DNA from 2 places in the Aminobacter sp. UC22_36 genome. Region 2 is predicted to be linked to the other one. Evidence: predicted binding sites of a transcription regulator. Region 2 holds the regulator's gene; the other holds the start of a gene.
What was found. The regulator HrcA, encoded in region 2, represses chaperone genes, less so after heat shock. The targets are predictions, from matches to a motif close to GTTAGCACTCNCNNNNNGNGAGTGCTAAC.
Positions count from the first base shown of each region.

Region 1: the regulator HrcA is predicted to act here: its motif matches at 8,774-8,802, upstream of ACHMW7_RS05965 (co-chaperone GroES).

Region 1 covers NZ_CP171996.1:587,152-602,553, forward strand. Annotated here, with positions in the region: gene ACHMW7_RS05920 (hypothetical protein) at 1-390, opposite strand, end outside; gene ACHMW7_RS05925 (DUF982 domain-containing protein) at 888-1,187, opposite strand; gene ACHMW7_RS05930 (DUF982 domain-containing protein) at 1,220-1,522, opposite strand; gene ACHMW7_RS05935 (ABC transporter permease) at 1,787-2,740, opposite strand; gene ACHMW7_RS05940 (ABC transporter ATP-binding protein) at 2,730-3,668, opposite strand; gene ACHMW7_RS05945 (NEW3 domain-containing protein) at 3,668-4,879, opposite strand; gene ACHMW7_RS05950 (Do family serine endopeptidase) at 4,900-6,234, opposite strand; gene ACHMW7_RS05955 (hypothetical protein) at 6,362-6,583, opposite strand; gene groL (chaperonin GroEL) at 6,646-8,274, opposite strand; gene ACHMW7_RS05965 (co-chaperone GroES) at 8,309-8,623, opposite strand; gene ACHMW7_RS05970 (hypothetical protein) at 8,957-9,304, shown strand; gene ACHMW7_RS05975 (usg protein) at 9,304-9,594, shown strand; gene ACHMW7_RS05980 (hypothetical protein) at 9,588-9,839, opposite strand; gene ACHMW7_RS05985 (Hsp20 family protein) at 10,085-10,552, shown strand; gene ACHMW7_RS05990 (Hsp20/alpha crystallin family protein) at 10,646-11,155, shown strand; gene ACHMW7_RS05995 (NADH dehydrogenase ubiquinone Fe-S protein 4) at 11,372-11,662, shown strand; gene ACHMW7_RS06000 (DUF982 domain-containing protein) at 11,665-11,964, shown strand; gene ACHMW7_RS06005 (response regulator) at 12,183-12,557, shown strand; gene ACHMW7_RS06010 (GGDEF domain-containing protein) at 12,924-13,367, shown strand; gene ACHMW7_RS06015 (site-specific DNA-methyltransferase) at 13,541-15,070, shown strand; gene ACHMW7_RS06020 (DUF5681 domain-containing protein) at 15,067-15,402, shown strand, end outside.
Region 2 covers NZ_CP171996.1:4,830,152-4,845,553, reverse strand. Annotated here, with positions in the region: gene gyrB (DNA topoisomerase (ATP-hydrolyzing) subunit B) at 1-1,268, opposite strand, end outside; gene ACHMW7_RS27220 (NADPH-dependent FMN reductase) at 1,477-2,046, opposite strand; gene ACHMW7_RS27215 (cytochrome P450) at 2,324-3,694, shown strand; gene ACHMW7_RS27210 (acylphosphatase) at 3,782-4,066, shown strand; gene ACHMW7_RS27205 (DUF3297 family protein) at 4,109-4,339, opposite strand; gene ACHMW7_RS27200 (YraN family protein) at 4,472-4,843, opposite strand; gene rsmI (16S rRNA (cytidine(1402)-2'-O)-methyltransferase) at 4,836-5,735, opposite strand; gene ACHMW7_RS27190 (EamA family transporter) at 6,053-6,490, opposite strand; gene ACHMW7_RS27185 (GNAT family N-acetyltransferase) at 6,586-7,062, shown strand; gene ACHMW7_RS27180 (low molecular weight protein tyrosine phosphatase family protein) at 7,188-7,508, opposite strand; gene hemW (radical SAM family heme chaperone HemW) at 7,521-8,687, opposite strand; gene rdgB (RdgB/HAM1 family non-canonical purine NTP pyrophosphatase) at 8,687-9,334, opposite strand; gene ACHMW7_RS27165 (VOC family protein) at 9,334-9,744, opposite strand; gene rph (ribonuclease PH) at 9,754-10,470, opposite strand; gene hrcA (heat-inducible transcriptional repressor HrcA) at 10,620-11,690, shown strand; gene ACHMW7_RS27150 (hypothetical protein) at 11,724-11,909, opposite strand; gene ACHMW7_RS27145 (hypothetical protein) at 12,230-12,427, shown strand; gene ACHMW7_RS27140 (YiiX/YebB-like N1pC/P60 family cysteine hydrolase) at 12,440-13,237, opposite strand; gene ACHMW7_RS27135 (CHAD domain-containing protein) at 13,289-13,849, opposite strand; gene ACHMW7_RS27130 (CYTH domain-containing protein) at 14,219-14,692, opposite strand; gene ACHMW7_RS27125 (CerR family C-terminal domain-containing protein) at 14,771-15,402, shown strand, end outside.

The sequences.
Region 1 (15,402 bases), 1.1 Mb from region 2:
GGTGTCTCGAAGCTCTTCGATTGCCCATGGATCAGCTATGTGCCTGTTCAACATGACCCCAAACCATTTGAAGTCGTCGAATAGAATATGGTGTGCGGGCGTAATGAACGACTTCACGCCATTTTCACAGATAGAGGAAGGAAGCTGGTGGACCGGCGCGTGGCGCTCACCATCCTCGATGGCCGCCACAATGCCTGAGTAATCTTTGTGGATGACCCGTTCTTCGACGAGATCGAGGCGATGCGCCAAGTTGTAGAGCGCAACAATCAGCAACAGGGCCACAATCGCCCAGCTGAACGTCTGGTCATCAATGCCAAACAGATCTTTCGCCCAGTAGACGATAAGAGCCCCAAACCCGATACCAGCCCATACCAGCATTTGCCGAGTCATTCAGACCGCCCCCAACGCATTTCTCAAGAATGCTCTCGGGCCTACTCGACGGCAAGACTGGACCTTCGAGTCGCTAATCCTGGGTTCCACTGTAACTAGGAAAGGCATTTCAGAATGCGCATCCCGTGGAGAAATCCAGTTCACACCGTTTCGAGCGCGAAATAGAGGGCTGCAATCCATCTAAGTGGGGAAGAAAGTGGGGATCGGCCAAGCTTTCCTTAGAAAGGAAAGCAAAATCAATTTTTTAGGATAATCCGCTGGTGGTGTGCGCAGTCTCTCGCGAACGGGCCTCAACCGACGATTAGCCTGATAGCACCCCAAATTCAGGGAATTTCGTCACGTTTCAGGTGCTTCATCGGTTCTGTGCGACGAATTGTTGAGGCAGCGCAGAGGTTTACGTCGCAATTCCCTATGAAACGGAACAGGGAATGTCTTTCAGCCTAGTAGGGAATTTCGGTATCCGTGCAGGGTAATGGTCTGAGCCGCCGCGACACCCTTCAGAGGTGCTGTCGTCTCTTGGTTGACGAGATCAAACCGGCACGGCTTGCAGCTTTCATGAAAGCCTTTCGGGCCTCTTTCGGCGCTCGCCAGCCATCAAGAGCGTCGCGGCATGCGCGATAAGCGGCTCGATACGAGCGACCGCGAGCCCAGTCAGGCCAATGCTCGTTCATAAACTCGATCGCTTCCAACGAACTTGCAACGACACGTTCGCCCCAGGGCCTCAGCGTCAGCTTAACCGGATCTGGAAAGCGCACATCGTTCATCGCTTTATCCATCAGGTTTGCTTCGCGGACCATGTTGGCACGCTCGCGCCGAGCTTGGCCGCCATTCAGTGCATTGTGGCCGCACCGAATTCGCCAATCGAAGGGGTTGGGGCTACATTTTCGGATCGTGGGGCAAGAAGGTCATGTCTCCGGGCAAAGGCGACAAACATGCCGCGGGCGGTTTCCGCTTCGATCTCACCGGCGAGCGCTGCCTTGCAGGCGTGGAAAGCAATCACATGCGCCGGATCCCTTCTTGACGGTGGCCATTCGTAAAGAACTGCGATGGCTTCAGTCACGGACTTGACCTCCGTCGGGAAACCGAGACCGACGAGGATGGTGACGGGACGTTCGAACAGGTTGTGTTCCATTGGTTTCCTCCTTTCTTCATCGGACGCTTTGGCAAGCGGTATTGTCTGTAACTCGCAGCGCTCGGATATTTCATGCACGTTGCGAAGCGGGGGCAAGGCGCTGTAGGCCTTCACCGGTGCCTCGAGCCATGCCGTCAAGGCATAGCGGATGCTCGCGACCGTCTAGCCACGTTCTTACTTCCCCGATGCAGTAGGCCGAGGCATCGGGGAGATCAGTATCCCGCCTTCGGAGGGCGCCGAGGCAATGATTAAGACGCGTCGACGTCATGCCCTGACCTCCTGGCGTTGGAAGACGACATAGGCAATGGTGAAGAGCAGGATCATTGCAGCGACCAGCCCTGAGATCTGTGGCCATACGATCAGAAGGCTCTGCATTGTGGGTAGCGGCGCGCCGACGATTGCACCCTGGACCTGATCGAAGAACAGCGGACCGACGGAACGGGCGGCTGGGTCGAGCAGCATCGCTGTCACTTCACCGTAGAGCATCTGCGGCGACAGTCTTGCAACAGCCTGCTGCGTCTCAAACTGCGTGATGACACTCATCGGGTCGAGCGGATCGATCGGAGTGAAAGCATTTGCTATCAACGGGGCGATCATTCCCCAGAACACTGTCAGCACCAGCCAGACCGACAGCGCCGCCAGCGCAGAAGTGGCGGGCGAGCGAATGACCGTTGAAAACGTGATCGCAAGCGCCAACCAGACGCCAGCGTATGCCAGTGTCACCCCCAGATATGCGATGCCGCGAACGAGGTCTCCAGCCAACGGCGGAAGGCCAAGGAAAAGGATGCCGAGGCCAACCATGAGAAGCCATAGCGTCAGCAGCGCGATCGCAATGACCAGCAGTCCACCCAGGAACTTTCCGAAGAGCACAGCGTCCCGATAGATCGGCTGCGAGAGGAGCCGACTCATGGTCCGGCGCGAGTGCTCGCCGTTGATGGCATCGAAGCCGAGCGCGATTGCCACGAGGGGCAGCAGAAAGCCGAGGAATGCAGCGAACGACGGTAGGGGCTCTTGAGCGACGGTCAACAACTTGAGGAACAGGTAGGGATCCTCAGCCGTGGTTTGGCTGATGCGACCGATCGCGCCATAAACAGCGCCGATGGCGGTGAGCAGGACAAGCAGCATGATCAGGTGCATGCGTGCGCTGGTCATGTGATCGGCCGCTTCCTTGAGGGCGATGGTCGCGACCCCTTTGAAGGGGGAGCCTTCACGCATCATGGCCAACCTCCCTGAAATAGCGAGTGTACGCCTCGTCGAGGCTTGCCTGACGCAAGTCGAGGTTCTTCAACGCTCCGCCGCCTTCAACGACGAAGCGAGCTAGTTCCGGGCGCACGTCGCGTTCCGCTTCGACCAGCCAGTGTCCATGTCGTCCCGGGACGACAGATCGTACCCCCAGCGCCATCCCGGCCGCCTTGGCGAGATCGATGCCGTCCGCCTCAACGTCTACGATGAAGGCGCCGCCACCAATTTGCGCTGCCAGCTCCTCTATCGTGCCCAGAAAGCCGATCTTGCCTTTATTGAACAGTGCGATGCGATGGCAAATCGATTGAACCACGTTGAGCATGTGCGACGACAACAAAATGGTCATGCCGTCGCGGCTCAATGCCTGGATCAGGTCGAGCAATTCCTGGGTCGACTGGGGATCGAGACCCGAAGTCGGCTCGTCGAGAATGGCAACGCTGCATTTGCGCATGAGAAGTTCTGCAATGCCAAGACGCTGCCGCATGCCACGGGAATAGGTGCCGACCTGCCGATCGGCGACCTCAATCAGTCGCACCTTTTCGAGGGCCGCGGCGATCCGTTCACGAGCAAGATCCTTTGACATGCCTGCGAGACGGGAGGTATAAGCCAGGTTCTCGCGGCCGGACATGGCATCGTAGAAACCGACGGCGTCCGGCAGGTAGCCAACCTCTCTTTTGACCTCAAGGGGCTGGCGCAGAGGGTCCTTGCCAAGGATGCGTACGCTGCCTTCACTTGGCTCGGTCAAGCCGAGCAGCATCAGGATTGTGGTTGTCTTGCCCGCGCCGTTCGGCCCGAGCAGTCCGACAACTTCTCCGGCTTCAACCGACAGATCTATTCCTGCGACCGCGGTTGCCGTGCCGTAGCGTTTGACCAGTCCAGTTGCTGTTATGACTGTGGTGTTCATCATCGCCGCCCATACCTCATCACAGCCATGCCGAGGACGAGTGCGGCCGCGGCAATGACGCCGAGCCCGGCAACGCCCCACATTGTCGATGTATTGACCGTCACGCGGAACTGCGCCGATTCCGACACGCTTCCACCGCTGGCGCGAACATTGATCATGTAGTCGCCGGCGATAGCACGCTCGGAAGGGGTGATCTTTACGTTGACTTCGCTTGTGGCGTTCGGCGCAAGCGTGCCAACGGTCTTGGGCTCGAATTCCACCTTCCAGCCAGTGGGTGGCGAGGCCGAAAGTTCGACATCCGTCGCTGGCGCAGTCCCAGTGTTGGCGAGCGTAAAGGGGAAAGTCGTTTCCTTGCCGGCAACCGCTTGGCCCGAAAGCCGTTCCTGAGGGCCGCTCAACGCGACCTCCGGTTGACCCGTCACCTCAATGCTGAGTTCTGTCGCGGCGCTGGCGCCACCACCCGCAACTTCCATGGCGATCGGATAGCTGCCAGCTGGCGCGGCGCGTGCCGGTGTGACCTCGAGCGTAATGTTTTGAGTGGCGCCGGCTTCGATTGGCAAGCCGGTGATTTCTTCCGAGCCATACCCGCGCTTAAAGCGTGTCTGGAAGCCTTCGGGGGCAGTGGCGGCCAGGTTGACCAAGCTTTCCTCGGCGCCGTTGTTGGTCACTTCGACCTTGAAGCTGAAGGTCGAGCGCGCAGTACCCCGCAGCGCCGGCAATTCCGGTTTCAGTTCCAAGCCGCCCTCGGATGCATCCGATAGTTTCACGGTAATCGGCAAATCGGCCGTTTGATTGCCGTAGCGAGCCTTGACGTCGATCGGCACGCTCGTGCCGGTCGCACCCTCCGGTGGCGTCAGCTCGAGCTTGACCTCTTCCGTGGCATTGGGCGACACAATGACGGCCCCAACCTCGCGGTTGCCACCCTTGATCGACCATTTCCAGCCATCGGGAATGCCTGACACCTCCAGCGACGCACGCTGAGGCGGCAGATTGTGGTTACGCAAAGTCAGCGGGATCGACTCGGTCTCGCCGGGTCGGATCGCCAGGTCAGGATGCGGTGTCGTCAGCCAGAAGCCGGTTAACTCTTGAGGATTTGCTGGTTGATCCTGCGCGAGCGCCGGAACCGGGATCAACGCCGCTGCAATGGCCGCTCCTGCGGCGATTATCCATCGAACAGATTTTTTCATCTCCTTCTCCCAATCGATGAACACGTTGCTCTACTCGGATGCTCCTAGCGGATAACCAGGAAGAGCTTGTTCCCACCACGAAACAGATCCAGCGCGATCGTGCCGGCGGTGTTGCGCAGTGCCGTGGCCAGTTCGACCGTGGTTGTGACCGGCTGCCGGTTGACCGCGACAATCACGTCCCCAGCTCGCAGGCCGGCACGGGCTGCGGCGCTGCCTTCGTCGACGCGGGAAACGAACACGTTTCCAGCGGCATCTTCGATTTGCGCGCCCTCCAGACGATCGGGCAGCGCCGCCGTTTTTGCTCCCTTTTCAGGTTCGATACGCACAGTGACAGACTTTCGCGCGCCGTCGCGCAGGTACTCGATGCCCACCTCCGATCCGGCGGGTGCCAGGCCAACCCGGTTTCGCAGATCGGCTGAGCCGGAGATCGGGTGCTGATCGACACTGATGATCACGTCGCCGGCCAGTAGCCCGGCTTGGGCAGCAGGCGAGCCGTCTTCGACGCTGCTGACAACGGCGCCGGAATTCTCGGTGAGTTTGAGCGCGTCTGCGAGGTCCGGCGTCAAATCCTGGATGGCGATGCCGATACGACCCCGACGCACCTCGCCATGCTCAATGAGTTGCTTCATCACAGTCGACGCCATCGCGATCGGGACAGCGAAACCAATGCCGATATTGCCGCCGGCCGGCGCGATGATGGCAGTGTTGATGCCAACCAAACGCCCGTCATGTGTCACCAATGCGCCGCCGGAATTGCCCGGATTGATCGAGGCATCAGTCTGGATAAAATCTTCGTAGCCCTCGATGTTGATGCCGCTGCGGCCAAGCGCACTGACGATACCAGCGGTAACGGTTTGGCCGAGACCAAATGGATTGCCGATCGCCACGACTGGTTCACCGACGCGCAGCGTATCGGAATCACCGAAGGAGAGGGCTGTGAGCCGGTCGCCCTTGATCCTGAGCAACGCGATGTCGGTCGCCTGATCGCTGCCGATCAATTCAGCTGTGAAGCGGCGTCGATCCTTCAGCGTCACCGTGATCTCGCTGGCGTCGGCGACGACGTGATGGTTGGTGAGGATGAACCCCTTTTCGGCGTCCACGATGACGCCCGATCCGGCGCTCAATCTGGGCTGCGCATCGGGCATGTTGAAATAGCGACGAAAGAAGGGATCATTGTAAAGCGGATTGGTCTGGGCTGCGGAGCCGGAAGTGACTGAGATGTTGACGACAGCCGGTGTCACTTCTTGCAATACATCGGGAAGAGGGCGCTCGGCGCTTGCGCTAATGACGGGCTGCGGTGCGGCTGCCAATGCGGGCGCCGGCGCCAGAACAAGAAAGACTGCCGAAAGCGCAAGATAGCTAGACCAACGCGTAGTCATTTTTCGGCCCCGAACTCTAGATTTCTCCTTTCGACGCCACCGGCTGGCCATCGGGTCTACCGTGAACGGACGATATTGTCCGTTCCTCTCATTTGCCGGCGAACGCCAGTTTCAGTTTGCGACCGCGTCAAACATCCGTTTTCGGGTTCGCTTTTCCGTCCGACAGCTGCCGCGCCGCCAAGAACATCACCGTGTACGCTGCCTTCCGCCGGTCCCAGCCTGCGGATTCAGTCATGTCGAGCACCTCGGTCAGCACCGGCTCCAGCACGGCTTTTAGATCGGCCTCATAATTCATTTCGGTCGCCGCACGTTGCGGCGGCGCAATCTTGTTGATGTTGATCGTATCCATGGCATCACCCGTCTGGGGCTGTGTCCGCGCCCGGATGGACGCGGACACAGCCTCTCTGTCTCTTAGAAGTCCATGCCACCGCCGGGCATCGCTGGCAGCGGCGCGTCCTTCTTCGGTTTCTCGGCCACCATCGCCTCGGTGGTGACCAGCAAGCCAGCGACGGACGCGGCGTCCTGAAGTGCGGTGCGCACCACCTTCACCGGATCGATGACGCCCTGTGTGTAGAGGTCGCCAAACTCGTTGGTTTGTGCGTTCCAGCCGTAGCCGAACTCGGCCTTGTCGCGCAGCTTGCCGACGATGATCGAGCCTTCGGCGCCAGCGTTTTCCGCGATCTGTCGCACTGGGGCTTCGAGGGCGCGGCGCACGATCTCAACGCCGTGTTTCTGGTCGGAGTTGTCGGCCTGGACATTGTCGAGCGCCTTTACCGCGCGCAGCAGGGCAACACCGCCGCCCGGCAGCACTCCTTCTTCAACTGCCGCCCGAGTTGCATGCATCGCGTCATCGACGCGATCCTTGCGCTCCTTCACCTCGACCTCGGTCGAGCCGCCGACGCGAATGACGGCGACACCCCCGGCGAGCTTGGCCAGGCGTTCCTGCAGCTTCTCACGATCGTAGTCCGAGGTGGTCTCCTCGATCTGAGTCTTGATCTGGGCAACACGCCCCTGGATCTCGGTCTTGGAGCCAGCGCCGTCAACGATGGTGGTGTTATCCTTCTCGACAACCACCTTCTTGGCGCGGCCGAGCATGTTCAGCGTCACGTTTTCGAGCTTGATGCCGAGATCTTCCGAGATCGCCGTGCCGCCGGTCAGAATGGCGATGTCTTCCAGCATCGCCTTGCGGCGATCGCCGAAGCCAGGCGCCTTGACGGCAACGACCTTGAGGCCGCCTCGCAACTTGTTGACGACAAGGGTAGCCAACGCCTCGCCCTCGACGTCCTCTGCGATGATCAGCAGCGGTTTGGAAGACTGGACCACCGCCTCCAGAACCGGAAGCAAAGCCTGCAGGTTGGACAGCTTCTTTTCGTGGATCAGAACATAAGGCTCTTCCAACTCGACGCGCATCTTGTCCTGGTTGGTGACGAAATAGGGGGACAGGTAACCGCGATCGAACTGCATGCCTTCGACGACTTCGAGTTCGGTTTCGGCGGTTTTTGCCTCCTCGACCGTTATCACACCCTCGTTGCCGACTTTTTGCATCGCCTCGGCCAGGAAGCGGCCAATTTCGGCGTCGCCATTGGCCGAAATCGTTCCGACTTGAGCGATTTCGTCGTTCTTGGTGACCTTGCGAGCATTGACCTTGAGTTCCGCGACCACGGCGTCGACCGCCTTGTCTATGCCACGCTTCAGGTCCATCGGGTTCATGCCGGAAGCGACAGCTTTGGCACCTTCCTTGACAATCGCCTGGGCAAGCACTGTCGCCGTTGTGGTCCCGTCGCCGGCGATGTCGCTGGTCTTGGACGCGACTTCGCGCACCATTTGCGCGCCCATGTTCTCGAATTCGTCCTCCAGCTCGATCTCCTTGGCGACGGTGACACCGTCCTTGGTGATGCGAGGGGCGCCGAACGACTTGTCGATCACAACGTTGCGGCCCTTGGGACCGAGCGTGACCTTCACAGCGTTGGCGAGAATGTCGACACCGCGCAGCATCTTCTCGCGGGCTTCGGTATGGAATTTGACTTCCTTAGCAGCCATTTTTCTTGCTCCTTCTTAAATGCCGGGTGCCACCTTAGGCGGCCTTCTTGGCCTGGGCCGCGGCATCGATCACGCCCATCACGTCGGACTCCTTCATGATCAGGAGATCCTCTCCATTGAGTCTGATCTCGGTGCCGGACCATTTGCCGAACAGGATGCGGTCGCCAACCTTGACGTCGAGCGACAGCAACTGGCCGCTGTCGTCGCGGGCGCCCGGACCAACGGCTATGACCTCGCCTTCCTGCGGCTTTTCCTTGGCAGTCTCGGGGATAATGATGCCGCCGGCCGTTTTTTCCTCGGCCTCGATGCGGCGGACCAAGATACGGTCGTGCAATGGACGGAACGTCATGTCGTTCTCCTCATGGACAAACAGATTTTTGAGGTTCCTCCGCGCCGCATCCGAAGCGGATCCGGCGCGGGGTGCGCGACCCTTTTTCGGCATCGCACGCAATCGATCTGGGTGAGGTGTATTTGAGTTTCAAGAGGTGGCTGCAAAAATTTTGGCACTCGGGCATGCCGAGTGCTAGCGCGCTGAATTCATGCAGCTATCCGCCGCGAATGCGCGATTGAGGGGGCTTGAAATTTCGTTCGAATCCTCCAAAGTTTTTGTCCGACGATGGTCCGCCTAGGACCACCGTCGAAACGTCAACCCAAAGGAGATTGTTGTAACGGAGGACCATCGATGGAACGAACCGTCCCGACGATTATCCCTTCGATCGCCCCTGAAACCACGGATCTGTCACTGGACCGTCTGCTTTTCCCGGCCCGGTTCTTCGGCCATCCCGACGATGTGGTGACGGACGATCAGCTCGACATTCAGGAAAAGCGTGCCATTCTTGCCTCCTGGGCATCGGATGCATGCGCGGTCGAATCCATACCGGCCCTGCGCAAGCCACCAGGCGTTGCGGCCCCGGTGACTTTCGATGCCGTCATGGATGCGCTTCGCCGGCTCGATGAAATTCGCGCCGACGCCGCCTCCAAATTCGACCAGGGCGGCAACCGCGAACGTCCGGAAAGATTGGACGCTTGATGGTGACCGAGAACAAGCTTGTGCTCAGCAGAGAATTCCGGTTGCAGATGGAGGGTTACGGCCTCACGACCGCGGAGATCCATTATCACCTTCCTGATTACCCGCGGTTGTTGCAACTTTTTGTCTGGCAGGAATACGACCTCGCACCGGAATTCCCGACGCTGAAAGGTTTCCTCAGCTACTGGGAACAGGAACTTGAAGGCGCGCTCCATTCAGTGCGCGTTGCCCATCACCGCCTGATCAAACCTGCGGAATGGCAAGCAGTGGACGGGGTGTTTACGATTCAGTGAGCACCAGGGCCCGGTGCGGCCGGGCCCTCTATCTCGTCATCGTCGGGCTCAATCAAGTCAATCAGTGCCGCAACCCGCGTTCCGGGAAGTGGGCGGCCTTGCCCCATCAACGCGTCGTCGCCGAAAGCCCAACCCCACGCCTCCCTGAGTTCATCGAGCGAAGCGCCGGACATGATCACTTCTGCAATCACTGTGTCGTCCACCGGTCCGAGGACCGAGACAACGTCTTCCCGCGTCATGGTCATCGCTTACCTCCATCGATTCGCCAGCGGACTAGATGGGCATTGGACGGAGCGCTTTCCAGTCGCCCCGGCCTGTGAATCCACCACCACGCCGTCAAAATGTCGGCTCGATTGCTCGCCCCTTGACGTCGAGCAAATCGCTTCCCAACTCTTAATTCGTCGGCCGCTGCAAAGGGCCGGCACGGTCAGGGAGCGCCAGGCTTCTTGGCGCTTCCTCGTACCTATGTTGCTCCAAGGAGGATGTAGCTATGAGAACAAATATGGACTTCTCCCCCTTCTACAGGTCGAGCATCGGCTTTGACCGGGTTTTCGATCTGCTCGAGAAATCCAGTTCACCGCAGGCCGACAACTGGCCGCCCTATGACATCGTCAAGCTCGGTGAAGACACCTATCGCATCGCGCTTGCTGTAGCCGGGTTCGCAGAAGACGAGCTTTCGATCACCCATGAGCCGAACCTGCTCGTCATCAACGGCTCGAAGACAGAAAATGGCGAGGTTTTGTATCTCCACCATGGACTGGCGATGAGGACCTTTGACCGTCGTTTCGAACTCGCCGACCATGTCAGTGTCATGGGTGCCAAGCTCGAGAACGGCCTGCTAATCATCGACCTCAAGAAGGAAATTCCTGAGGAGATGAAGCCGCGACGGATCGCGATTAACGCCGACGCTGACAAGAAGTCTGCGTCGAAGCGGATCGAAGGCAACGTAGCGGCATGATCTTACCTGAACCGGCCAGCGCGACACCCCATCTGGGGTGGGGTGTCGTCGTGACCTGACGAGAAAGGACAAGAAAGACGAAAGGAAACGACAATGAGTGTGCGTGACCTGATTCCATGGAACCGTGGCAATAACCAGGCTCCGACGATCTATCGCAGCGAAGACATGGATCCGTTCATGTCGCTGCATCGCAACGTCAACCGGCTGTTCGACGAGGTGTTCCGGGGATTTGACACACCGTCGGTGTTTGGCCGCATGACGCCTCGGAACGGCGCCTGGCCAAGCGTCGAATTCTCGGAGAACGACAAGGAAATCCGGGTGGTCGCGGAAATGCCCGGACTTGACGAGAACGACGTCGAGGTTCTGCTTGACGACGGTGTTCTCACACTTCGCGGCGAGAAGAAATCGGAAACCGAAGACAAGGATCGTCAGTTCAGCGAACGCTATTACGGGCGTTTCGAGCGGCGCCTTGCTCTTGGCCGCGAGGTTGATGAGGACAGGGTGGAGGCGGCATTCAAGAACGGCGTCCTCACAGTGACCCTGCCCAAGACGGAAAAGGCGCAGGCGAACGCCAAGCGCATCGCGATCAATACCACCAAGTGATGGCTGACTGGCCGGTCGGGCCCAAGGTCCCGGCCGGCATCTTCAGGCGAGGAGGAGTCGATGACGGCGCCGCTGACACCAAACGTCGAGACGGACCGCATCCTGTTGAATTGCGGGCGGACGGCGAACGTCAAGCTTCCAATGATGTTTCCCGCCAAGCGGCCACCACTGAGCGGGCAAAGTTCGGCGCGGATTTTCCGGCCTGGCCGCTGTGTCATGACCTCTGCCCGCGGCAGGGCTCAACCGTGGCGGCTGGTGTTTGAACGGCGGACGCCGCCCTTCATTGACGCTTTGATGGGCTACACCGGAGGGGATGATACGCTGACCCAGGTCACGCTTGATTTTCCGACCCAGGAAGCGGCCATAGCGTTCGCTGAAAGGCAAAACCTAGCCTATGCCGTGCTGAATTCCCCGCCAGAACGGCCTCGACCAAACGTCCGATCGCTTCTCCGGGAGCCACGGAAAAGCAGACCGAGGCACCGGACACAACCACAAGTTAGGAGGTAAGAATGGCAAAACTCCCTTTCTTGGCTCCGGTGCAGGTTGAAACAAACGGCGCTGTCCACGAGATCGACTCGGTGCAGGAGGCGATGATGTTCCTGAAGCACTGGCCGACAGGTCGTCGGGGGCCGGTGTTCACCTGCGCCGAGAGAAGCTGCAACGCGGCGATCGCCGGACAAATGTCCGTTGAACAGGCACGACAGGCCTTTGTCAGCTTCGCCAGAATTGCCGGCGTTCTGATCAGCACCGAGCCATCGGCGCCATTGCCGAAGGTCGCTCTAAAGCAGTCGCGCCAAAACGCACCCTGAGTAGAGGTTGCCTACCTTTGCGTCCGTAGCGCCCCCTTCTACGTGGCAAGGGAACCTTTCCCGCTAAGCATGGTTTTTGTTGCTGCGACAAAGGCGGCAGGCAGCGCACCGCGGAACGCCTACATTTTCTTTGCGCGACAGGCGTTTCAGTGGTTCGATCTGGTCAGCCAACGCTAAAGGTACTCATCGTTGAGGACGAAGTATTCCTCGCGCTGGACTTGGAATTTCAATTGCTCGAACTAGGACTGGACGTGGTCGGCATGGCGGATCATGCGAAGCGAGCGCTGGAGCTAGCTCGAATGCATGCTCCGGATCTGGCCCTTGTCGACCTCAACCTGAAAGACGGGCTCACGGGGCCGCATATTGCTCAGCGGCTAGCAAACGATCATCACGTCTTGGTGGTGTTTGTCACCGGGAGCCCCGACCAGATCCCGCTAGATTATGCCGGTGCTATCGGAGCAGTCACGAAGCCTTGTGAACCTATTTCGCTTGGCCAGGTGATCGATTTCGCCAGTGCCTACATTCACCGAGGTGCGGACTGCGCATTGCCAACTCCGCCGCCTCAGATGAGGCTGGCACCATCGCTTCGTTAAGGGCGAGCAGAAAAATTGCTCACACTCGGGAGCGACAGCGCCCCAACCGGACGCACAGCGCAATTTGGGGTTGTTTCGATGGGGCGATTACCCTCCCAAGCCCAAACGAGGAAGGTCGCCGTCTGCAACTATCGGCCAACCGCAGGGTTCTTAGGATGCGCGACGAACCCCCTTCGGATCTGTCTACCGCTCGCTTGCGGGTCGATACCATGGGCTTCTTGTCTGCCGGTTGGCTGGCCGATACTCCCGGTCGGCTGAGCCCTCGGAACGAGGAATATGTTTCCAAGGACTAGTCGTGCCGGCTACCTTCCCTGGATCATGCAGCCCCCCATTTGCTAACGCGCTTATCAGTGCCAGTTCTAATTCATGACCAGCACGCCAAGGACTATGTTCCCTTCGTGGTTTCCGTCGACCGTCTACCATGACGACACCCAAGGTGTGCCGATACGTTTATATCAGACCCTCATTTTCGCATACAACGATGCTTGCCCTTGTGAAGTTCCCATCTCGCATTCGCCCGGGCTTCCCAACCGGGCTCTGTTCCTCGACCGACTGAACCAGGCCCTGGCGCGGCGTAATCGCGGTCGCGGGGAGGAATTCGCCGTCCTTTTCATCGACCTGGACCGTTTCAAGGTGGTCAATGACAGCCTGGGGCACCTTGCTGGTGATCGCCTGATCATAGAGGTGGCGGCTCGCACGTGTATCTGTTTTCTTAATATTCGTCATACTAGTGATAATTATATCAGATTATTTTTTATCCTGTGCTTTCACCCCCTCACCAATTTCTTGTCACGGCGCGGGCCGTTGTGAATCATGCGAAAAAATACTTGTCTCCATACTTGTTCTCTGAGGCCCGAATCGGCAACATTTAGCTGTCCCGCCGAGGGATGGCCCAACCTGTAGTGCGGACGGGCAGGCCTTTCGAAAAGTTCAATCTTGCTAATCTCGCCGGATCTCTCCGGCGGAACGAGGAGGTCGTTGCCATGTTAAACGCACAAGGAACACGTCGCTTTGACGATGCTCAGGCCAGATCCAACCATCCCGAGGTCGAGATGGTTGCGATCGACCGGTTGATCGAGCCCAAGCGAGCTTTGCGCAAGATAACTGAGCGCCATGTTGAAGCCGTTGTCCGGTCCATCGAACAATTCGGTTTCATTGGCGCCATCGTCGTTGACGCCGGCCTTACGGTTATCACTGGCCTGGCCCGGCTCGAAGCGGCGCGGCGGCTCGGATACTCGGAACTGCCAGTTATCCGGATTGACCACCTGACCCAGGCTCAAATCAGGGCATATCGCATCGCTGACAACAAACTCGCCGAAGGCGTTGCCTGGGACGAGAGTGCGCTTCGTTTGGAGTTCGAAGACATCCTGGTGCTCGACACCAGCTTCGAGCTTGAGCTGACCGGGTTTTCAACCGGCGAACTCGATGTTGTGCTTGATGCCGGGGATGGCAGCGATCCGGCCGATCAGATGGATGTTGCTCCCGCTGATGTCGCGGTGTCTCGGCTCGGCGATGTCTGGCAGGTCGGACAGCACCGCCTGATCTGTGGAGACGCAAAGCTACAGGCAACCTATGCCACTTTGTTGCGCGGGGAGAGGGCACGGCTTATTGCTATCGACCCGCCCTACAATGTCGGGATCGCCAGCATCATGGGGCTCGGAGAGACCCGGTACCGGGAGTTTGCTGAGGCCTCAGGCGAGATGTCTCCTGAGCAGTTCGAGCAGTTCCTCACATCGAGCTTGTCGGCAATGGCTGGGCACCTCGTGCCTGGCGGCCTGATCTATTCCTTCATGGACTGGAAGCACATCGAGATCTTGCTCGAGGCGGGACGCGGGCTTGATTACGAACTGCTCAACCTCGCTGTCTGGAACAAGATGAAGGGTGGCATGGGAAGCCTGTACCGCTCCGCCCATGAACTCTGCGCCGTGTTCAAAAAACCCGGCGCTTCCCACCTCAATAACATCGAGCTCGGTCGTCATGGCCGCAACCGGACCAATGTCTGGGATGTACCTGGGTTCAACAGCTTTGGCCGAGAACGCAACAAACGCCTTGCCGATCATCCCACCGTCAAGCCGGTCGAGCTGATCGCTGACATCATCAAGGATGCCTCGCAACGTGGCGACATCGTCATCGACGGCTTTTGTGGCTCCGGCACGATGCTGATCGCCGCAGAAAAAACCGGCCGAGTTGCGCGCTGTGTTGAACTCGATCCGCTTTATGTCGATGTTGCGCTGCGGCGCTTTCAGGAGCGGTTCGGCATCGAAGCGGTCCATGTTGAGACAGGCCTTGGCTTCCATGCGATGAGCGAGATGCGTCGCGCCGAAAGTTCTGGCCAGACAGACGGCACCGACACCTTAGATACTTGCCCTCTCAACGAGGGTTCTTTGGTCATGCCGGCCTCTGCACAGCAAGTTGGCTTGGGGCAATCCAACCCTCCCGTACCGCGGCGCCGGCGTGTTCCGACCTGGCTCATTGAGCCGGACGTTGTTGCCAGCAAGGGAGGTCGGGTATGAGCGGGCCCTCGCGAAGCGCCCCCGCGGGCAATCCTGTCCAATCATCTCATGATGCAGCAGCGCCGCGGCGACGTCGGCCGCCGCCGCCGCAGGCTGCAGCTCCCAGTCCTTATTGTAAGGCTCTGCCGAGCACGCCGCCTGCACCATCGCAATCCGTAAGCAGCAGTAACAGCACCAGCGAGCCTTATGATGTCGGCTATGGCAAACCGCCAAAGGCGGCGCAGTTCAAACCGGGAAAAAGCGGCAACCCGAAAGGTCGGCCGAAAGAAAGCCTGTCGCTCAAGACTATCCTTCAGCGAGAGCTACAGCAGTTGATTGAGATCCGTGACGGC
Region 2 (15,402 bases):
TCCTGGCAGTCGGCGAGCTTGCCGGGCAGCGAGGTGATGTCGAGCACGCCCTTGCGGCGGGTCAGTTCGCGCGCCTTGCGTGCGGCTTCGCGTGCGGCTGCGGCTTCCACCACCTTGGCGATCAGCGTCTTGGCTTCCGCCGGGTGTTCCTCGAGCCAGGTGCCGAGCGCCTCGTTGACCAGGCTTTCGACCACCGGGCGGACTTCCGACGAAACCAGCTTGTCCTTGGTCTGCGACGAGAATTTCGGATCCGGAACCTTGACCGACAGCACCGCCGTCAGACCCTCGCGGCTGTCGTCGCCGGTGATCGAGACCTTTTCCTTCTTGGCGATGCCGGAGGTTTCGGCATAGCCGGTCACCTGGCGCGTCAGCGCGCCGCGGAAACCGGCGAGATGGGTGCCGCCGTCGCGCTGCGGGATGTTGTTGGTGAAGGCCAGCACGTTCTCGTGGTAGCTGTCATTCCACCACATCGCCACTTCGACGGTGATGCCGTCGCGTTCGGCCCGGATGGCGATCGGCGCGCTGATCAGCGGCTTCTTGGCACGGTCGAGATATTTCACGAACTCGACAAGGCCGCCGTCATAGAGCAGTTCCTGGCTCTTGATGTCGGCATGGCGCTTGTCGGAAAGCACGATGCGCACGCCCGAATTGAGGAAGGCGAGTTCGCGCAGCCGGTGCTCCAGCGTGCCATAGTCGAACTCGATCATGGTGAAGGTTTCGCTCGACGGCATGAAGGTGACTTCGGTGCCGGTCTCGTTGCCCGCATCGCCGGTTTCGCGCAGTGGCGCGTCGGCCACGCCATGGGTGAAGCTCATCTCGAAGATCTTGCCCTTGCGGCGGATTTTCAGCTTGAGGAACACCGACAGCGCGTTGACGACGGAGACGCCGACGCCGTGCAGGCCGCCCGAAACCTTGTAGGAATTCTGGTCGAACTTACCGCCGGCATGCAGCTGCGTCATGATGACCTCGGCCGCCGACACGCCCTCTTCGTGCATATCGGTCGGAATGCCGCGGCCGTTGTCGGTCACGGTCACCGAACCATCGGGGTTGAGCGACACCGTCACCAGCGTCGCGTGGCCGGCCAGCGCCTCGTCGATGGCGTTGTCGACGACCTCGTAGACCATGTGGTGCAGGCCCGAACCATCGTCGGTGTCGCCGATATACATGCCAGGGCGCTTGCGGACAGCGTCCAACCCCTTCAAAACCTTGATGGAATCTGCGCCGTACTCGGCTTCTGCGCCGGGAAGGTTCTCGGACTGGTCGCTCATGAAAAACTTTCGTCTGACTGCCGCAGGAGGACGCGGCAAAATCGGCCCCGAATCGCACGCCCGTTGGTACCCAAGATATAGGCGTTAAGTGTGGTTTTTCCAAGTTTTACGGGGCTTTTGGCTGGGGACGGGCGACGGCGTCACGAGCCCTGGCGGCAGGGCGGCGATCCGCGGTTTTTGACGGCGGATCGCTTTGGTTTCGGGCGGCTCAGCCAGCCCGCAGCGGCTTCAGTGCTTCGCTCCAGCGGAACAGCTCGTTGAGCATCGTCTTGGCGCTGTCGTCGATCAGCGCGTTCGACTTGAACTCGCCATTCTCTTGGAGATGCTGGGTGAAGGCGGGGATCGCGATCGCCTCGGGGATAGGCATGATCTTGACCGAGGTCAGCAGCAGCTTTTCCGACTGCACCGCGCGCAAGCCGGCCGAAACGCCGCCATAGCTCAGGAAACCTGCCGGCTTGTAGTTCCACTCGCGGGAGAGGTAATCGATGGCGTTCACCAGCGCCGGTGCGGCGAAGTAGTTGTATTCCGGCGTCACGAACACGAAGGCGTCGGCTGGCTTGATTGCCTCCGACCATTGCTTGGTGTGTTCGTTTTCGTACTGGCCAAGCCTGGGGTGCTTGGGTTCATCGAAGATCGGCAGGCCGAAGGCGTCGATGTCGGTGATAACGGGTTCGAATTTGCCGTGTTCGCGCGCATAGGCTTCGAGCCAGCGGGCAAAAACGGGTCCGACGCGGCCGGGGCGGGTGCTGGCCACGACGATATTGAGCTGGTGTTTCAAGATTTCAGTCCTTGGTGGCAGGTATCCAATAGTGACTGTCAGCAAATAGTCGCCGGGACCCTCCAATGGCAAGAAGGCACCTTTTGGTGACTAATGCATGGCCCCGAAAATCGTTTCCGTTTTGCGGGACGGCTCATGCCTCGTTCAAAGAGTTACAGCACCCTTTGCGCATCCTGTGGGACGCGCGCGCTGTAGGTCACATCTGGGTCACCATGCGCCTCCGCCGCATGGACGCATGGCTTCGCCACGCCTACATTCAGCCGATGAGGCACATCTGATGGACACCAGGCCGGAACCTTTCGTTCCTCCAGCACCGATACCGCGCACCAAGCCACCCTCGACGCTGGAGATGATGCGGATCGTCTACCGCAACCCGCTCGAGCTGTGGGGCGAGCCGTCCTACAACGAACCGTGGATTTTGGTGAATGGCGTTGGCGGCCCACTGGTCATTGCCAACGATCCCGGCCTCATCCGCCACGTGCTGGTCGACAACGCCAAAAACTACAAGATGGCGACCGTTCGCCAGATGATCCTCAGGCCGATCCTGCGCGACGGGCTTTTGACCGCCGAAGGCGATGTCTGGAGGCGCTCGCGCAAGGCGATGGCGCCGGTCTTCACCCCGCGCCACATCTTCGGCTTTGCCCAGCCGATGCTGGCCCGCACGCTCGACTTCGTCAAACGCTACGAAGACGTAACTGGCTCGGTCGATGTCGCCCACGACATGACCATTTTGACCTACGAAATTTTGGCTGAAACGCTGTTTTCGGGCGAAATCGCAGGCGAAGCCGGCAGTTTCGCCCACGAGATCGACCGGCTGTTCGAAACCATGGGCCGCGTCGACCCGCTCGACCTGTTGCGCGCGCCGGAGTGGCTGCCGCGCCTCACCCGGCTGCGCGGTCGCAAGACCATGGCCTATTTCCGCAAGATCGTCACCGATACGGTGGCGATGCGCAGCGAAAAACTGGCCCGCAATCCCGACGGCGCGCCTGAGGACTTCTTGACGCTGCTGCTGCGTGCCGAGGGGCCGGACGGGCTCTCCCGCCAGGAAATCGAAGACAACATCATCACCTTCATCGGCGCCGGCCACGAGACCACGGCGCGGGCACTCGGCTGGACCATCTACTGCCTCGCGGAGGCGACCTGGGAGCGCGACAGGGTCGAACAGGAGATCGATGCGGTGCTGTCGCGCGAGCCCGACCCGGTCAAATGGCTCGATGCCATGCCTTACACTCGCGCCGTCTTCGAAGAAGCGCTCAGACTTTATCCGCCGGCACCCTCGATCAACCGCGAGCCGATCGTTGAAGACGAATACAAAGGCTTCAGGATCCCGCGCAAGGCGCAGGTGCTGGTCATGCCCTGGACGGTACACCGCCACCGCAAGCTGTGGGACCGCCCCAACGCCTTCATGCCCGAGCGTTTCCATCCCGAGAACCGCGACAGGATCGACCGCTACCAGTATTTGCCGTTTGGCGCTGGCCCGCGCGTCTGCATCGGCATGAGCTTCGCCATGCAGGAGGCGATCATCGCCCTTGCCATCCTGCTTTCGCGTTTCCGCTTCGATACGACTGCGGAAACCAAGCCGTGGCCGGTGCAGAAGCTGACCACCCAGCCGCAGGGCGGCCTGCCGATGCGGGTGACCAGGCGATGAAGGTTTCCTTCTCCCCGTTTGCGAGGAGAAGGTGCCGGCAGGCGGATGAGGAGCAGCGCTTGCCCCGACCGAATCTGGAGATAGCTGATGCCAATCGACCAGAAAGCCGTCCGCCTCCACATCGCCGGCCATGTCCAGGGCGTCAGCTTTCGCGTCTGGACGCAACGCGAGGCACGCCGCCTCGGCCTGCGCGGCTGGGTCCGCAATGAGCGCGACGGTTCCGTCACCGCCCTGATATCGGGCCCGGACGAAGCGGTCGCATCGATGCTGGAAGCTTTCTGGCAGGGCCCGCCAGGCGCTGACGTCAGGAGCGTCGTGCCGGAACCGGCCGATGCGACCGGCGTCCCTGCGGGCTTCGACATTACCGGCTGAGCCAAAGGGGCTCAGCCCTGATCGCCTACGCTGCGGACTGGATCAAGGCTTCGGAAAAGCCTCGACAGTGCCCTTGAGCTTGATGGTGATCGGCTCGCCGTAGCGGTCCTTCGACTTGCCGGCCGGCACGCGGACCCAGCCTTCGCTGACGCAATACTCGCTGACGTCCTGGCGCTCTTTGCCGTTGAACAGGATGCCGACGCCCGCCTGCAGCGCCTCGGCGTTGAAAAACGGGCTGCGCGGGTCGTTGCTCAGGCGGTCGGGAAGGGACATTGCCATCTCCAGTAACTCGGGCGCCTTCGGGCGCGAACCTCTATTGCCCGCGACGCGGGCTTGCGAGGCCTGTTAAGGGCATTGGCCGCAGGCGTAAAGGCCCATCGCGTCGCACGATGCGCCGCTCCATGCTCAGCTCCGTCCCTGGAATGCATTCTCGACATGCACCGGCCAGCGCCTTGGCAGCACCGCCACCATGTCGAACCGCACCGAGAGCTTGCCGTAGTCCGGCTGCCGCGCCAGCCACAGGTCGGCGGCGCCCTCGATGCGCCGTTCCGAGCTGTAGGCGACAGCCTCCATCGCCTCGATCAGGGTCTTGCGCGCCTTGACCTCGACGATCAGCACAAGATTGCCGCGCCGGGCGATCAGGTCGATCTCGCCGAGCTTGGTCTTGTAGCGCCGGGCAACGATCCGGTAGCCCTTGAGCATCAGTGCCAATGCCGCCAGCCACTCGCCGCGATGGCCGCGGCGTTGAGCGTACTGGCGGGCGGGGCGGTCAGTCATCCGTCCCTTCGCGCAGTTCCAGCAGGCGGCGGTAAAGTGCTGGCTTCTGCCCGCCGGTCATCCGCGCCGCTTCCGCTGCCGCCTTCGACGCCGGCATCTCCTTGGCCAGTGACAACAGCAGCTTGTCGACATCGTCGGCTGTCTCTGTCCGCTCTTCAGGTGGGGCGACGCAGATGACGACCTCGCCCTTGGGCGTGTCGGCTTCGGCATAGTGCGTGGCCAGTTCAGCCAGGGTGCCGGTGCGGATTTCTTCGAAGGTCTTGGTCAGTTCGCGCCCGATCGCCGCCTGGCGCGGGCCGAGCACGTCGGCCATGGCACCGAGCGTGTCGGCCAGCCGGCGCGGCGATTCAAAGAAGATCAGCGTGCCCGGCACGGCCTTGACCTCTTCGAGCCGCGTCCGCTTCTGCCCGTCCTTGACCGGCAGGAAACCGGCGAAGAAAAACGCATCCGACGGCAGGCCCGAGGCGGTCAGTGCGGCAAGCACCGCCGAAGCACCGGGGATCGGCACGACACGGATGCCGCGTTCCTGTGCCTGCCCTACGAGGCGGAAGCCTGGGTCCGAGACCAGCGGCGTGCCGGCATCGGAGACCAGCGCTACGCTGCGGCCGTTCTCCAGCGCTTCGATCAGCCGTGGCCCGGCTTCGCTGGCATTGTGCTCGTGATAGGCGGTCGGGCGCTGGCGGATGCCGTAGCGGTCGAGCAAAACGCGCGTCACCCGCGTGTCCTCGCAGGCGACGTGGTCGGCCCCGGCCAGCGTTTCGAGCGCGCGCAGCGTGATGTCGCCAAGATTGCCGATCGGCGTCGCCACCAGATACAGCGCCGGCACAAGCGGCCGCGCAGCGATCTCGGTCTGGCCGATGACATAGACCCGCTTGTTTTCGTTGTTCTGCACGCCGCCTCGCTTCTAGAGCATGATCCCGAAAAGTGGGAACCGGTTTTCGGATAAGATCATGCTCCAACAAGAAAATAGAGCCCCATTCCGCTTCAAGCGGAATGGCAAGGCTCTAGCCCCTAATTGGCATGGCCCGGCCTGGCTTGCAAAAGGATGTGATCGTTTTCGCCATGGCTTTGCCACAGTGCGGGAAACAAATCGCCGCCGCGGATCGGAACGAGAGCGATTCGTGAACAGAGGCAATCGTACAGGCCATGCCCCATCGTTTCGACGCCTTCATCTCCCGCCTTGACGCCGCCACCAAAGCGGCCCCACCGTCACGACCTGGTGGCGACCAGAACCGCCCCCGCCGCGATCAGCGCGACGCCGAGCCAGTTCGCCGTGCTAAGTCGCTCGCCAAGGAAAATGACGCCAAACACCGCGACAAGAACGACGCTTAGCTTGTCGATTGGCGCCACCTGCGCCGCATTTCCGAGCTTCAGCGCGCGGAAGTAGCACAGCCACGACGCGCCCGTGGCCAGCCCCGAAAGCACCAGGAACAGATAGGTCTTGCGCGAAATTTCGGCGAGCGGCTGGAATTGCCCTGTTGCGGCGATGATCGCGCCAAGCACAAGCAAGATGACAACAGTCCTGATCAGCGTGGCGAAGTCGGAATTGATGTTTTCGATGCCGACCTTGGCGAAGATCGCCGTCAGCGCCGCGAATGTGGCCGAGAGGATGGCCCAGAATTGCCAGGATTCTGCGGCTGAATTCATGTTGGCTCCCTGAAATGAAACTGTTGGCCAATGGATAGTCGGTTGCTCGCCTAGTACCACTCGCCAATCTTTGAAGTTTGGAATTGGCAGCAAGCATGATGACGAACGCCCAGCATTATTCCATCTCCGATCTGCGCGACAGGCCGGAATTCGCGGCCGACGTCGCCGATCGTATCTGGAACGCATGGTGGCGCGACGACGGCCACCAGCTCGACTTCATCCAGGGTTTGGTGGACGAGAACTTTTCCTCGACAGGGCTGCCCATGGCGCTCGTCGCCCATGAAGGCGACACCTTCTTGGGCACCGCCCACTTGATCGACAGCGATCTTGAATCGCGCCCGCAATACTCGCCGTGGGTAGCCGCGTTGTGGGTCGACGAAGCCGCACGCAAGTCAGGCGTCGGCACCGCACTTGCGCGAGCAGGGGCCGAGGCCGCGTTCAAGCAGGGTTTCGAGACCGTCTATCTCTGCGCCAAGCCACGCCTGACTGCCTACTACGAAGGCATGGGCTGGCAGAAGATCGAGGAAGATGTCGAAGGGACCAACGTGTTTTCGATGCAACGAAGGGCCTGAAACAGACTCGGCCGTCGCCCCGGGTCTCAAGTCGTTACGCGATCTTTCTTGCGGCTCGCGTCGTTTGCCGCGGCCTTGGCGGGCGAACCAATACGTTGAGCGGCTACCCGGACGTCGAGGAGATATCAGCGTAGGTGCTTCGGGACCCGTTCTTCCAGCAGCGCGATCAGTGCCGGGTCCATGAAGGCGTAGTTGTCGGGGATGTCGAGGCAGACGACACGGGCCGAGAGTGCCTTGGCGAACTTCTTCTGCAGCTTTACGCGGTGGGCCTTCTCCATCACGAAGATGATGTCGGCCCAGGCCACCAGTTCCGCCGTCAGCGGGTTCTCTGCGTCGTGGTTGGTGCCGGCGGAATCGACCTCGATGTCGCGACGGGCGGCAAACACCTGTTCGGCGGTCGGGCTGCGCAACTTGTTCTGGCTGCAGACGAAGAGCACGTTCTTCACCGCAGCTTCCGCCTAGCGCGCCAGATCGGCGACGACGGCATCGAGCACGATCATGCCTTCTGCTGTGGCGCGCAGGCGTGAGTTGCCGATCGGCGCCACCAGCCCTTCGCCCTGCAGGATCGACAGCCGCGCCGACGACAGCGACTTGCCGGAAAGCTGCTCGTAGCGGGCGAGGTCGATGCCCTCGACGAGCCTCAGGCCCATCAACAGGAACTCGTCGGCCTCTTCCGAACGGTTCAGCGTCTCGCCGCCGGTGATGCCGTGGCCGCGCTCCTCGACCAACTCGGCCCAGCGCTCGGGCAGCTTCTCGGCGATGGTGACGATGCGCGTGCCATCTTCGAGAAAACGGCCGTGCGCGCCGGGGCCAACGCCGACATACTCGCCGTAACGCCAGTAGGTCAAATTGTGCCGGCTTTCGGCGCCAGGCCTGGCGTGGTTGGAAATCTCGTAGGCCGGCAGCCCGTGGGCCGCCGTGACCTCTTGCGTAATCGAATATAGTTCAGCGGCGTGCTCGCCGTCGGGGATCTCGAATTTGCCGGCATTGTAGAGCTGGAAGAAGCGGGTGCCTTCCTCGATGGTCAGCTGGTACAGCGACAGATGGTCGACGGCATAGCCGATCGCCTGTTCAAGCTCGGCGGCCCAGGCGTCGGGCTTCTGGCTGGGGCGGGCATAGATCAGGTCGAACGACAGGCGCGGGAAGATCTCGCGCGCAAGGCCGATGGCATGCAGTGCTTCGGGAACATTGTGCAGCCGGCCGAGAAAGCGCAGGTCGGCATCGTTCAGCGCCTGTACGCCCAGCGACACGCGGTTGACGCCCGCCGCGCGATAGCCGCGGAAGCGTTCGGCCTCGACCGACGAGGGGTTCGCCTCCAGCGTGATCTCGGCATTGGCCGCAATCGTCCAATTGGCGGCGATGGCATCGAGCACGGCGCCCACAGTCTCTGGCCGCATCAGCGAGGGCGTGCCGCCGCCGAGGAACACGCTCGTCACCTCGCGCGGACCGGTGCGTGCGCGCATCGTCGCCAGTTCGGTGGCGAAGGCGCGGGCAAAACGCTCCTGGTCCACCGGCTGGTGGCGGACATGGCTGTTGAAGTCGCAGTAAGGGCATTTGGCCGCGCAAAACGGCCAGTGCACATAGACGCCGAAGCCGGGGTCGCGGCTGAGCGACGTAACCCCCATCAAGCCGAACCGAGCATGGCGCGGGCGAACTTCTGGAACGCACGCGCCCGGTGCGACAGCGCGTCGGCCTGGCCGGGCTTCCAGCCGTGCTTTTCCTCAGCACTCATCTCGCCGAAGGTCTTGTCGAACCCTTCAGGCAAAAACACCGGGTCGTAACCAAAGCCCTTTTCGCCGCGTGGTGGCCACACCAGATTGCCTTCGGCTTCGCCGCGGAAATATTCGGCATGCCCGTCAGGCCAGGCCAGGCAGATGACGGCAACGAAACGGCCGGTGCGCTGGTCGCTGGCCTTGGCGCCGCGCTCCTGCATGGCGTCTTCGGTGCGCTGCATCGCCATGGCGAAGTCGCGGGTGCCGTCCGGCCTTTCGGCCCAGTTGGCGGTGTAGACGCCAGGTGCGCCGTCGAGCACGTCGACCACCAGCCCGGAATCGTCCGACATCGCCGGCAGCCCGGTCGCGGTCGCGGCGGCCAGCGCCTTGATGTAGGCGTTTTCCTCGAAGGTCGTGCCGGTCTCGTCGGGTTCGGGCAGGCCGTATTCCTTGGCCGACTTGGCGCCGATGCCGAATGGTGCCATCAGGTCGGCGAATTCGCGCAGCTTGCCGGCATTGTGGCTGGCGATCACGATCTCGTTGTCGGCAAGCTTGCGCATCAAAGACCCCATAGTTTCGGCTCGGCGATTTCAAGCGAGTTGCCCGAGGGATCGCGAAAATAGATGGAACGACCGCCATTTGGCCATTCGAAATCGGCTTCGATGGCGATGCCTTCGCCTTCGAGCCGCCTCTTCCATTGCTCGACTCCCTCAGCCGTCGCGGCAAAGCACAGATGCCCCTGACCCGTTGTGCCATGCGGTGGCACGGGCAGCCTGGCATCGGGCTTCGGCGGCTGCAGTGTCGCTTCCGCGTAAAACAACAACAGCACGCCCTGGCCGCAGCGGAAGAACACATGCCGCCCTGGCACCTTGGCGATCCGCTCCAGCCCTATCACCTCACCATAGAACGCCTCTGCGGCGTCGAGGTTGGTGACGTAGAGCGCGGATTCAAGGATCGCCGAGGGCCGCATGGCGAAGCCTCAGCCCACCGCCATCTTCTGCAGGTCGACCAGCCGGGTGATGCCCTTGCGGGCGAGGCCCATCAGCTGCAGGAACTCTTCTTCCGAGAACGGGGTGCCTTCGGCGGTGCCCTGAATCTCGACGATGCCGCCCTTGCCGGTCATGACAAAATTGGCGTCGGTGCCGGCCGAGGAATCCTCGAGATAGTCGAGGTCGATCACCGGCTGGCCGTCATGGATGCCGCACGAAATTGCCGCGACATGATCCTTCAGCACCTTGTCGACGCTGACCATCTGGCGTGTCTCCATCCAGCGCAGGCAGTCGTAAAGCGCGATCCAGGCGCCGGTGATCGAGGCCGTGCGGGTACCGCCATCGGCCTGGATCACGTCGCAGTCGACGGTGATCTGGCGTTCGCCGAGCGCGCCCATGTCGACGACGGCGCGCAAGCTGCGGCCTATCAGGCGCTGGATTTCCAGCGTGCGGCCGCCCTGCTTGCCCGAAGAGGCCTCGCGGCGCATGCGTTCGCCGGTCGAGCGCGGCAGCATGCCGTATTCGGCTGTCACCCAGCCCTTGCCGGAATTGCGCATCCAGCCCGGCACCTTTTCTTCCAGGCTCGCCGTGCACAGGACATGGGTGTCGCCGAACTTCACCAGGCAGGAACCTTCAGCGTGCTTGGACACGTTGCGCTCGAAGGAGATGGCGCGCATTTCGTCGAATTGGCGTTTGGAGGGGCGCATACGGCTACTTTCTATAGCGAAATCGGAAATTGTTGCCGGCTTGTAGCTCCATGGCAGGACCAGCGCAAAGGAAAACCGGTTCCGCTGCAGCAGCAGTTGTGTTCGCGCTGTGGGGGTCTATATCATTTTGGACGGAGACCATGAAGCAGATGACCAAAGCGGTACCCGATCCCACGCTACAATCGCTCGACATGCGTTCGCGCGACATCTTCCGGCGCATCGTCGATTCTTATCTGCGCGACGGCGAGCCTGTGGGGTCGCGCAACCTGTCGCGCATGCTGCCCTCGTCGCTGTCGCCGGCGACCGTGCGCAACGTCATGAGCGATCTCGAGCAACTCGGGCTCGTCTACGCCCCGCACATTTCCGCCGGCCGCCTGCCGACGCAGAAGGGCCTGCGTTTCTTCGTCGATGCCTTCATGGAACTCGGCGATCTCTCGGACGATGAGCGCCGCGTGATCGAGGCTCAGGTCAAGGCTTCGGGCGAGGGCGCCACGCTGGAGCACATGCTGACCGAGGCGAGCCAGATGCTGTCGGGCATGTCGCGTGGCGCGGGCCTCGTGCTCGCCGCCAAGAACGAGGTCGCGCTCAAGCACATCGAGTTCATCCAGCTCGAACCGACCAAGGCGCTCGCCGTGCTGGTGTCGCAGAACGGCGATGTCGAAAACCGCGTCGTCGAGCTGCCGATTGGCGTCACCGTCTCCCAATTGCATGAGGCGTCCAACTTCCTCAACGCCCATATCCGTGGCCGCACTTTGGCCGAGGCCCGGATCGAGATCGCCCGCATCAAGGACGAGACCAAGGCAGCCCTCGACACGCTGTCACAGGATCTTGTCGAAAAGGGCCTCGCCGTCTGGGCCGGCGCCGAAAGCGGGCTGCCGTCGCGGCTGATCGTGCGTGGCCGCGCCAATCTGCTCGAAAACGTCACCGCCCAGGCCGACATCGAACTGCTCAAGCACCTGTTCGAGGACATGGAAACCCAGGACGGGTTGATCCAGCTTCTCGACCTCGCCGAGGAGGGCTCGGGCGTGCGCATCTTCATCGGTTCGGAAAACCGGCTGTTTTCGCTCTCCGGCTCGTCGCTGGTCGTTGCGCCCTATCGCGACAAGGATGCCCGCGTCGTCGGCGCGCTCGGCGTCATCGGCCCGACGCGGCTCAACTATGCCCGCATCGTGCCGATGGTCGACTATACGGCGCAGCTGATCTCGCGCATGCTGCGCTGAGTTGTGCGCCATCAGTTGGCGCACACTATCCTTCTACGGTCTGGGATATTCGAGCTGCTGCCGGACAAAGTCAGCGGTCGGCTGGCCATAGCGGTGCGAAATTTCCTCCAGCGTGGCGTCGAGCGCCGCGTTGCCCTGCAATTCGTTCGGCGCAAGAATTTGTCGGCCAGCGCGCGGCTTGTCGGCTGCAAGGCGCGGACCATGGCGGGAATTGGCCACCTTTACGCGAACTCGTGGCGACGGCTTGCGATCAATAGGTTCGTGACCAGGCATCCGCCGTCAGGGCGAACGCGATCTCGTCGAAGCCGGCATCTCGAAGGCCGCTTGGGCATGTCGCCGAGCGGACCCGGCTTTGGCAGCCTCGCTTCCTTGCACCGCGCCTTCCTGAGGCAGGTTGGCATCACGCCGGCAAACTATCGCCAGCGTTTTGGCGGCTTGGCCTGATTTGGTTCAGTCATGACCATCTGCCGATGTCGACTGTACGGCGCGGCTGATTTCGCGCATGCTGAGGCAAGTTGAAAACCACGGAGGACCGGACCATGGCGCTCGAACAGATCAAGGCCCAGATAGCGGTCCTGCTCCAGGAGATGGTCAACCAGCCCGAGGATTCCCACGAACTGCAGGAGCAACTGCGCGAGAAGCTGAGCGAGTTGCGCGCGCAAGGCTTGCCGCTGCCCAAGGACCTCGTCGATCTGGAAAAGCGCCTCGACGACGACTTCTCCAAACAGGACGAATGAGCTTGTGGGCGATCACGCGCCGTTGCCAGCCTGCTTCTGCTCTCCCCATGTCACTTGCCTGTAGTCGAAGCCATATTCCAGCGTCGGCTTGACGATGCGAAAATAGGGCGACAGGTCGAAGTCGCGCGGCGTGTACAGCGAGTGGTGGCGGATGTGCATGATCTCTTGGCGCATATAGGTCGATTGCGCCGAGGCACGGCCGGGCGCGCGCGTGATCTCGGGCAGGATCGGATAGCGGATCTGGTCATAGGCTTCGGCGATCATCGTCGAGCAGATGGCACGCGTCGGGTCGCCCGAGCCGAAGGCCAGCATGCGGCGGCGCCAGCGTACCGGCACCGGTGGCCGCGGGATGAAAAAGCGCAGCATGTCGGTGATGTTCTTGAGGTCGTATTTCAGGCCGAGCCGCTCGACCATGAACCTGACGACATGGTCGCGATCCTCTGGAGACAGGCCGTTGGCCCGGCAGATGCGGGTATTGTAGGTGCGGTACTTCGACAGCGGCACGGCAACGCAGCCTTCGCCGAGATTGACCTCGATCAGCCGCGGCCGTTCCGAGCCGTCTGCGGGCTCCGGCAGCGCATCGCCGATGTAAAGTGCCGAATGCGACCAGGTCGACTGGGTCAGGTACTTGATGACGGCCGAAATCCGCTGGTTGCCTTCGATCAGCAGGATGTCGCCGGGTTCCAGCGTACGGCGCAGCGTGTCCGGATCGGATGGCGTGTAGGGCTCGTAGCCTGAGGATTCGACCTGCAGCCGGGAGGCGAGCCAGCGGCCGAGGCGATCGAGCAAGGTGTCGGTCTTTTGCGTCATGACGCACAGGACGTAACATGAGGCGGGCCGGCGATGCCAGCGCTGCGGATGCTAGTCGGCTTCAGTATCCGCCATGCTTTCGCTGAGGTCGTCGCGGACGTTCTTCGCCAGCTTGCGCACCGTGCGCTTGGGCTTTTCCTCGAACAGTTCGGCGGCGTCCGCAAGGCACAGCTTGCGCAAGGCCCTTTCCGAACGTTTGAGCAACTTCACCAGATGTTTCGGCTCCGGCACGTCGAACGGCGCTTCGCCGGCCTCGATCAGCCTGCGCATGACGAACACGTCGTGCAACTCGCCCAGGCTTTCGCCAAGCGCCTCGACACGTTCGCGGCGCGGCTTGACCGGCGCCGGCCAGAGTTTGCGCAGCAGCGACAGGTGGGCGGCATGCCGCTTCACCGCCTTGCGCAGGTCGTGGAAATCGTCGGCTTCGCCGCGCTCGCGCGACTGCTGCAACGCCTTGCGTGCCCGCCGCAATGTCGCCAGCGCGCCATCGGCCAAAACGTCGGCGGCGTTCTCGGGCAGGTCGGGAAGGGAGAGTGCCTGCAGCGCTGCGAATCCCGCCTGGCATTCGGCGACGGCATCGTCGAGCACCGCGCCAAGCCCCCGCCTCGCCATAAGCACTTTGCGCGCGATGGCGCACCAGCCTGGCGCGGATCGCTGCCAGCCCGGCAGCGTTTGCGTCCTCGGCGAAATCTTCGGCCAGCCGGTCGATGGTCTCGATCAGCGCGGTCGCCTGGCGCGGGCCGGCGATCGATAGCGAGATGGCGCGATAGCGGTCGTTCTCGGCGCGGCACAGGGCCTCGTCGCCCGGTCGGACGAGATGCAGCAGCGCGCGCAGCGCCTTGAGACGCTTGCGGGCGTTGTGCAGGGCCTTTTCGGGATTGTCGCGGGCGGTGTTCAGATAGGCGGCGATCTTTTCGATCTCTTCGCCGGCAATACGACGAACCTCGCCGGTAAGCGCCAGGCGCGGATCGATGCGAAAGCTCATGCAACAGCCTCCGGGACGTCGCTGAGGGCAAGCGACGCATTGTAGTAGCGCGGATCGCTGGTGACCTCCCGGCCGATCCATGCTGGCAGTTCCGAAGCCGGGACATCTTCCGGCGTCTCGAGCTCTGCGATGACCAGCCCCCTCAATTCGCCGCCGAACACATCGATCTCATAGAGACGGCCACGATGGCTAACATGATGACGTGTCTTCTCGATGACACGGCCGATGGCGAAATCCATCATCTCCTCGGCCTCGGCGAGGGGCACCGCATATTCGAATTCGTCGCGCTCGCGGCCCCTGGAGCCGAATTTCAGCGTCAGCGTCGCCAACTCGCCATCCGAAATGCGAAGCCGCACGGACCTGCCGGTGTTCGATGCGAGATAGAACTGCCGGATGCGGATCCTGTCTTCGACAAGGCTCCGCCACTCCTGTCCGTTCACCAGGAACTTGCGCTCGATTTCCTTCGCCATCGCGCCAATAAAGCGCGGCCCGGCAGGCGGCGCAACATTTCATTTGACTTTAATCAATCGATTGATTAAATACGCTGCATGAGCAAGACACAGACCCCACAAACAAATTCCGCAGCCGACGCCACCCGGATGGCCTTGGTGATGGCAGCACTCCAGCTGTTCGGCCGCCAGGGCTTCGACGGCACCTCGACCCGCGAGATCGCGGCTCAGGCCAATGCCAACATCGGCTCCATCGCCTATCACTTCGGCGGCAAGGAAGGGCTCCGGCTCGCCGCCGCCGATTACATCGTCGAGACGATCCGGACCATTGTCGCCCAGGCCTTCGGCGGTGCCGCACAGATCCAGCGGGTGACATCAGAACAGGCCGAAGCACAGATCGACGCAACGGTCGAGCGCATGGTTGGCTTCATGGTCGCTCGTCCCGAAGCCGGCGAGATCGTGCAGTTCGTGCTGCGCGAGCTGTCGACGCCGACCGACGCGCTCGACCGCATCTACACCGGCGTCTTCGAGCCGGTGCATCGCCGGCTGTGCCAGCTTTGGGCCGCGGCCACCGGCGAAGAGGCGGAGAGTGAAAAGACCCGCATCAGCGTGTTTATGATGATCGGCCAGGTCGTCTACTTCCGCATTGCCCGCGCCGCCGTCATGCGGCGCATGGACTGGGCCGACATCGGTCCCGCCGAGGCCGCCAAGGTCATCGGTGTCGCCAAGGA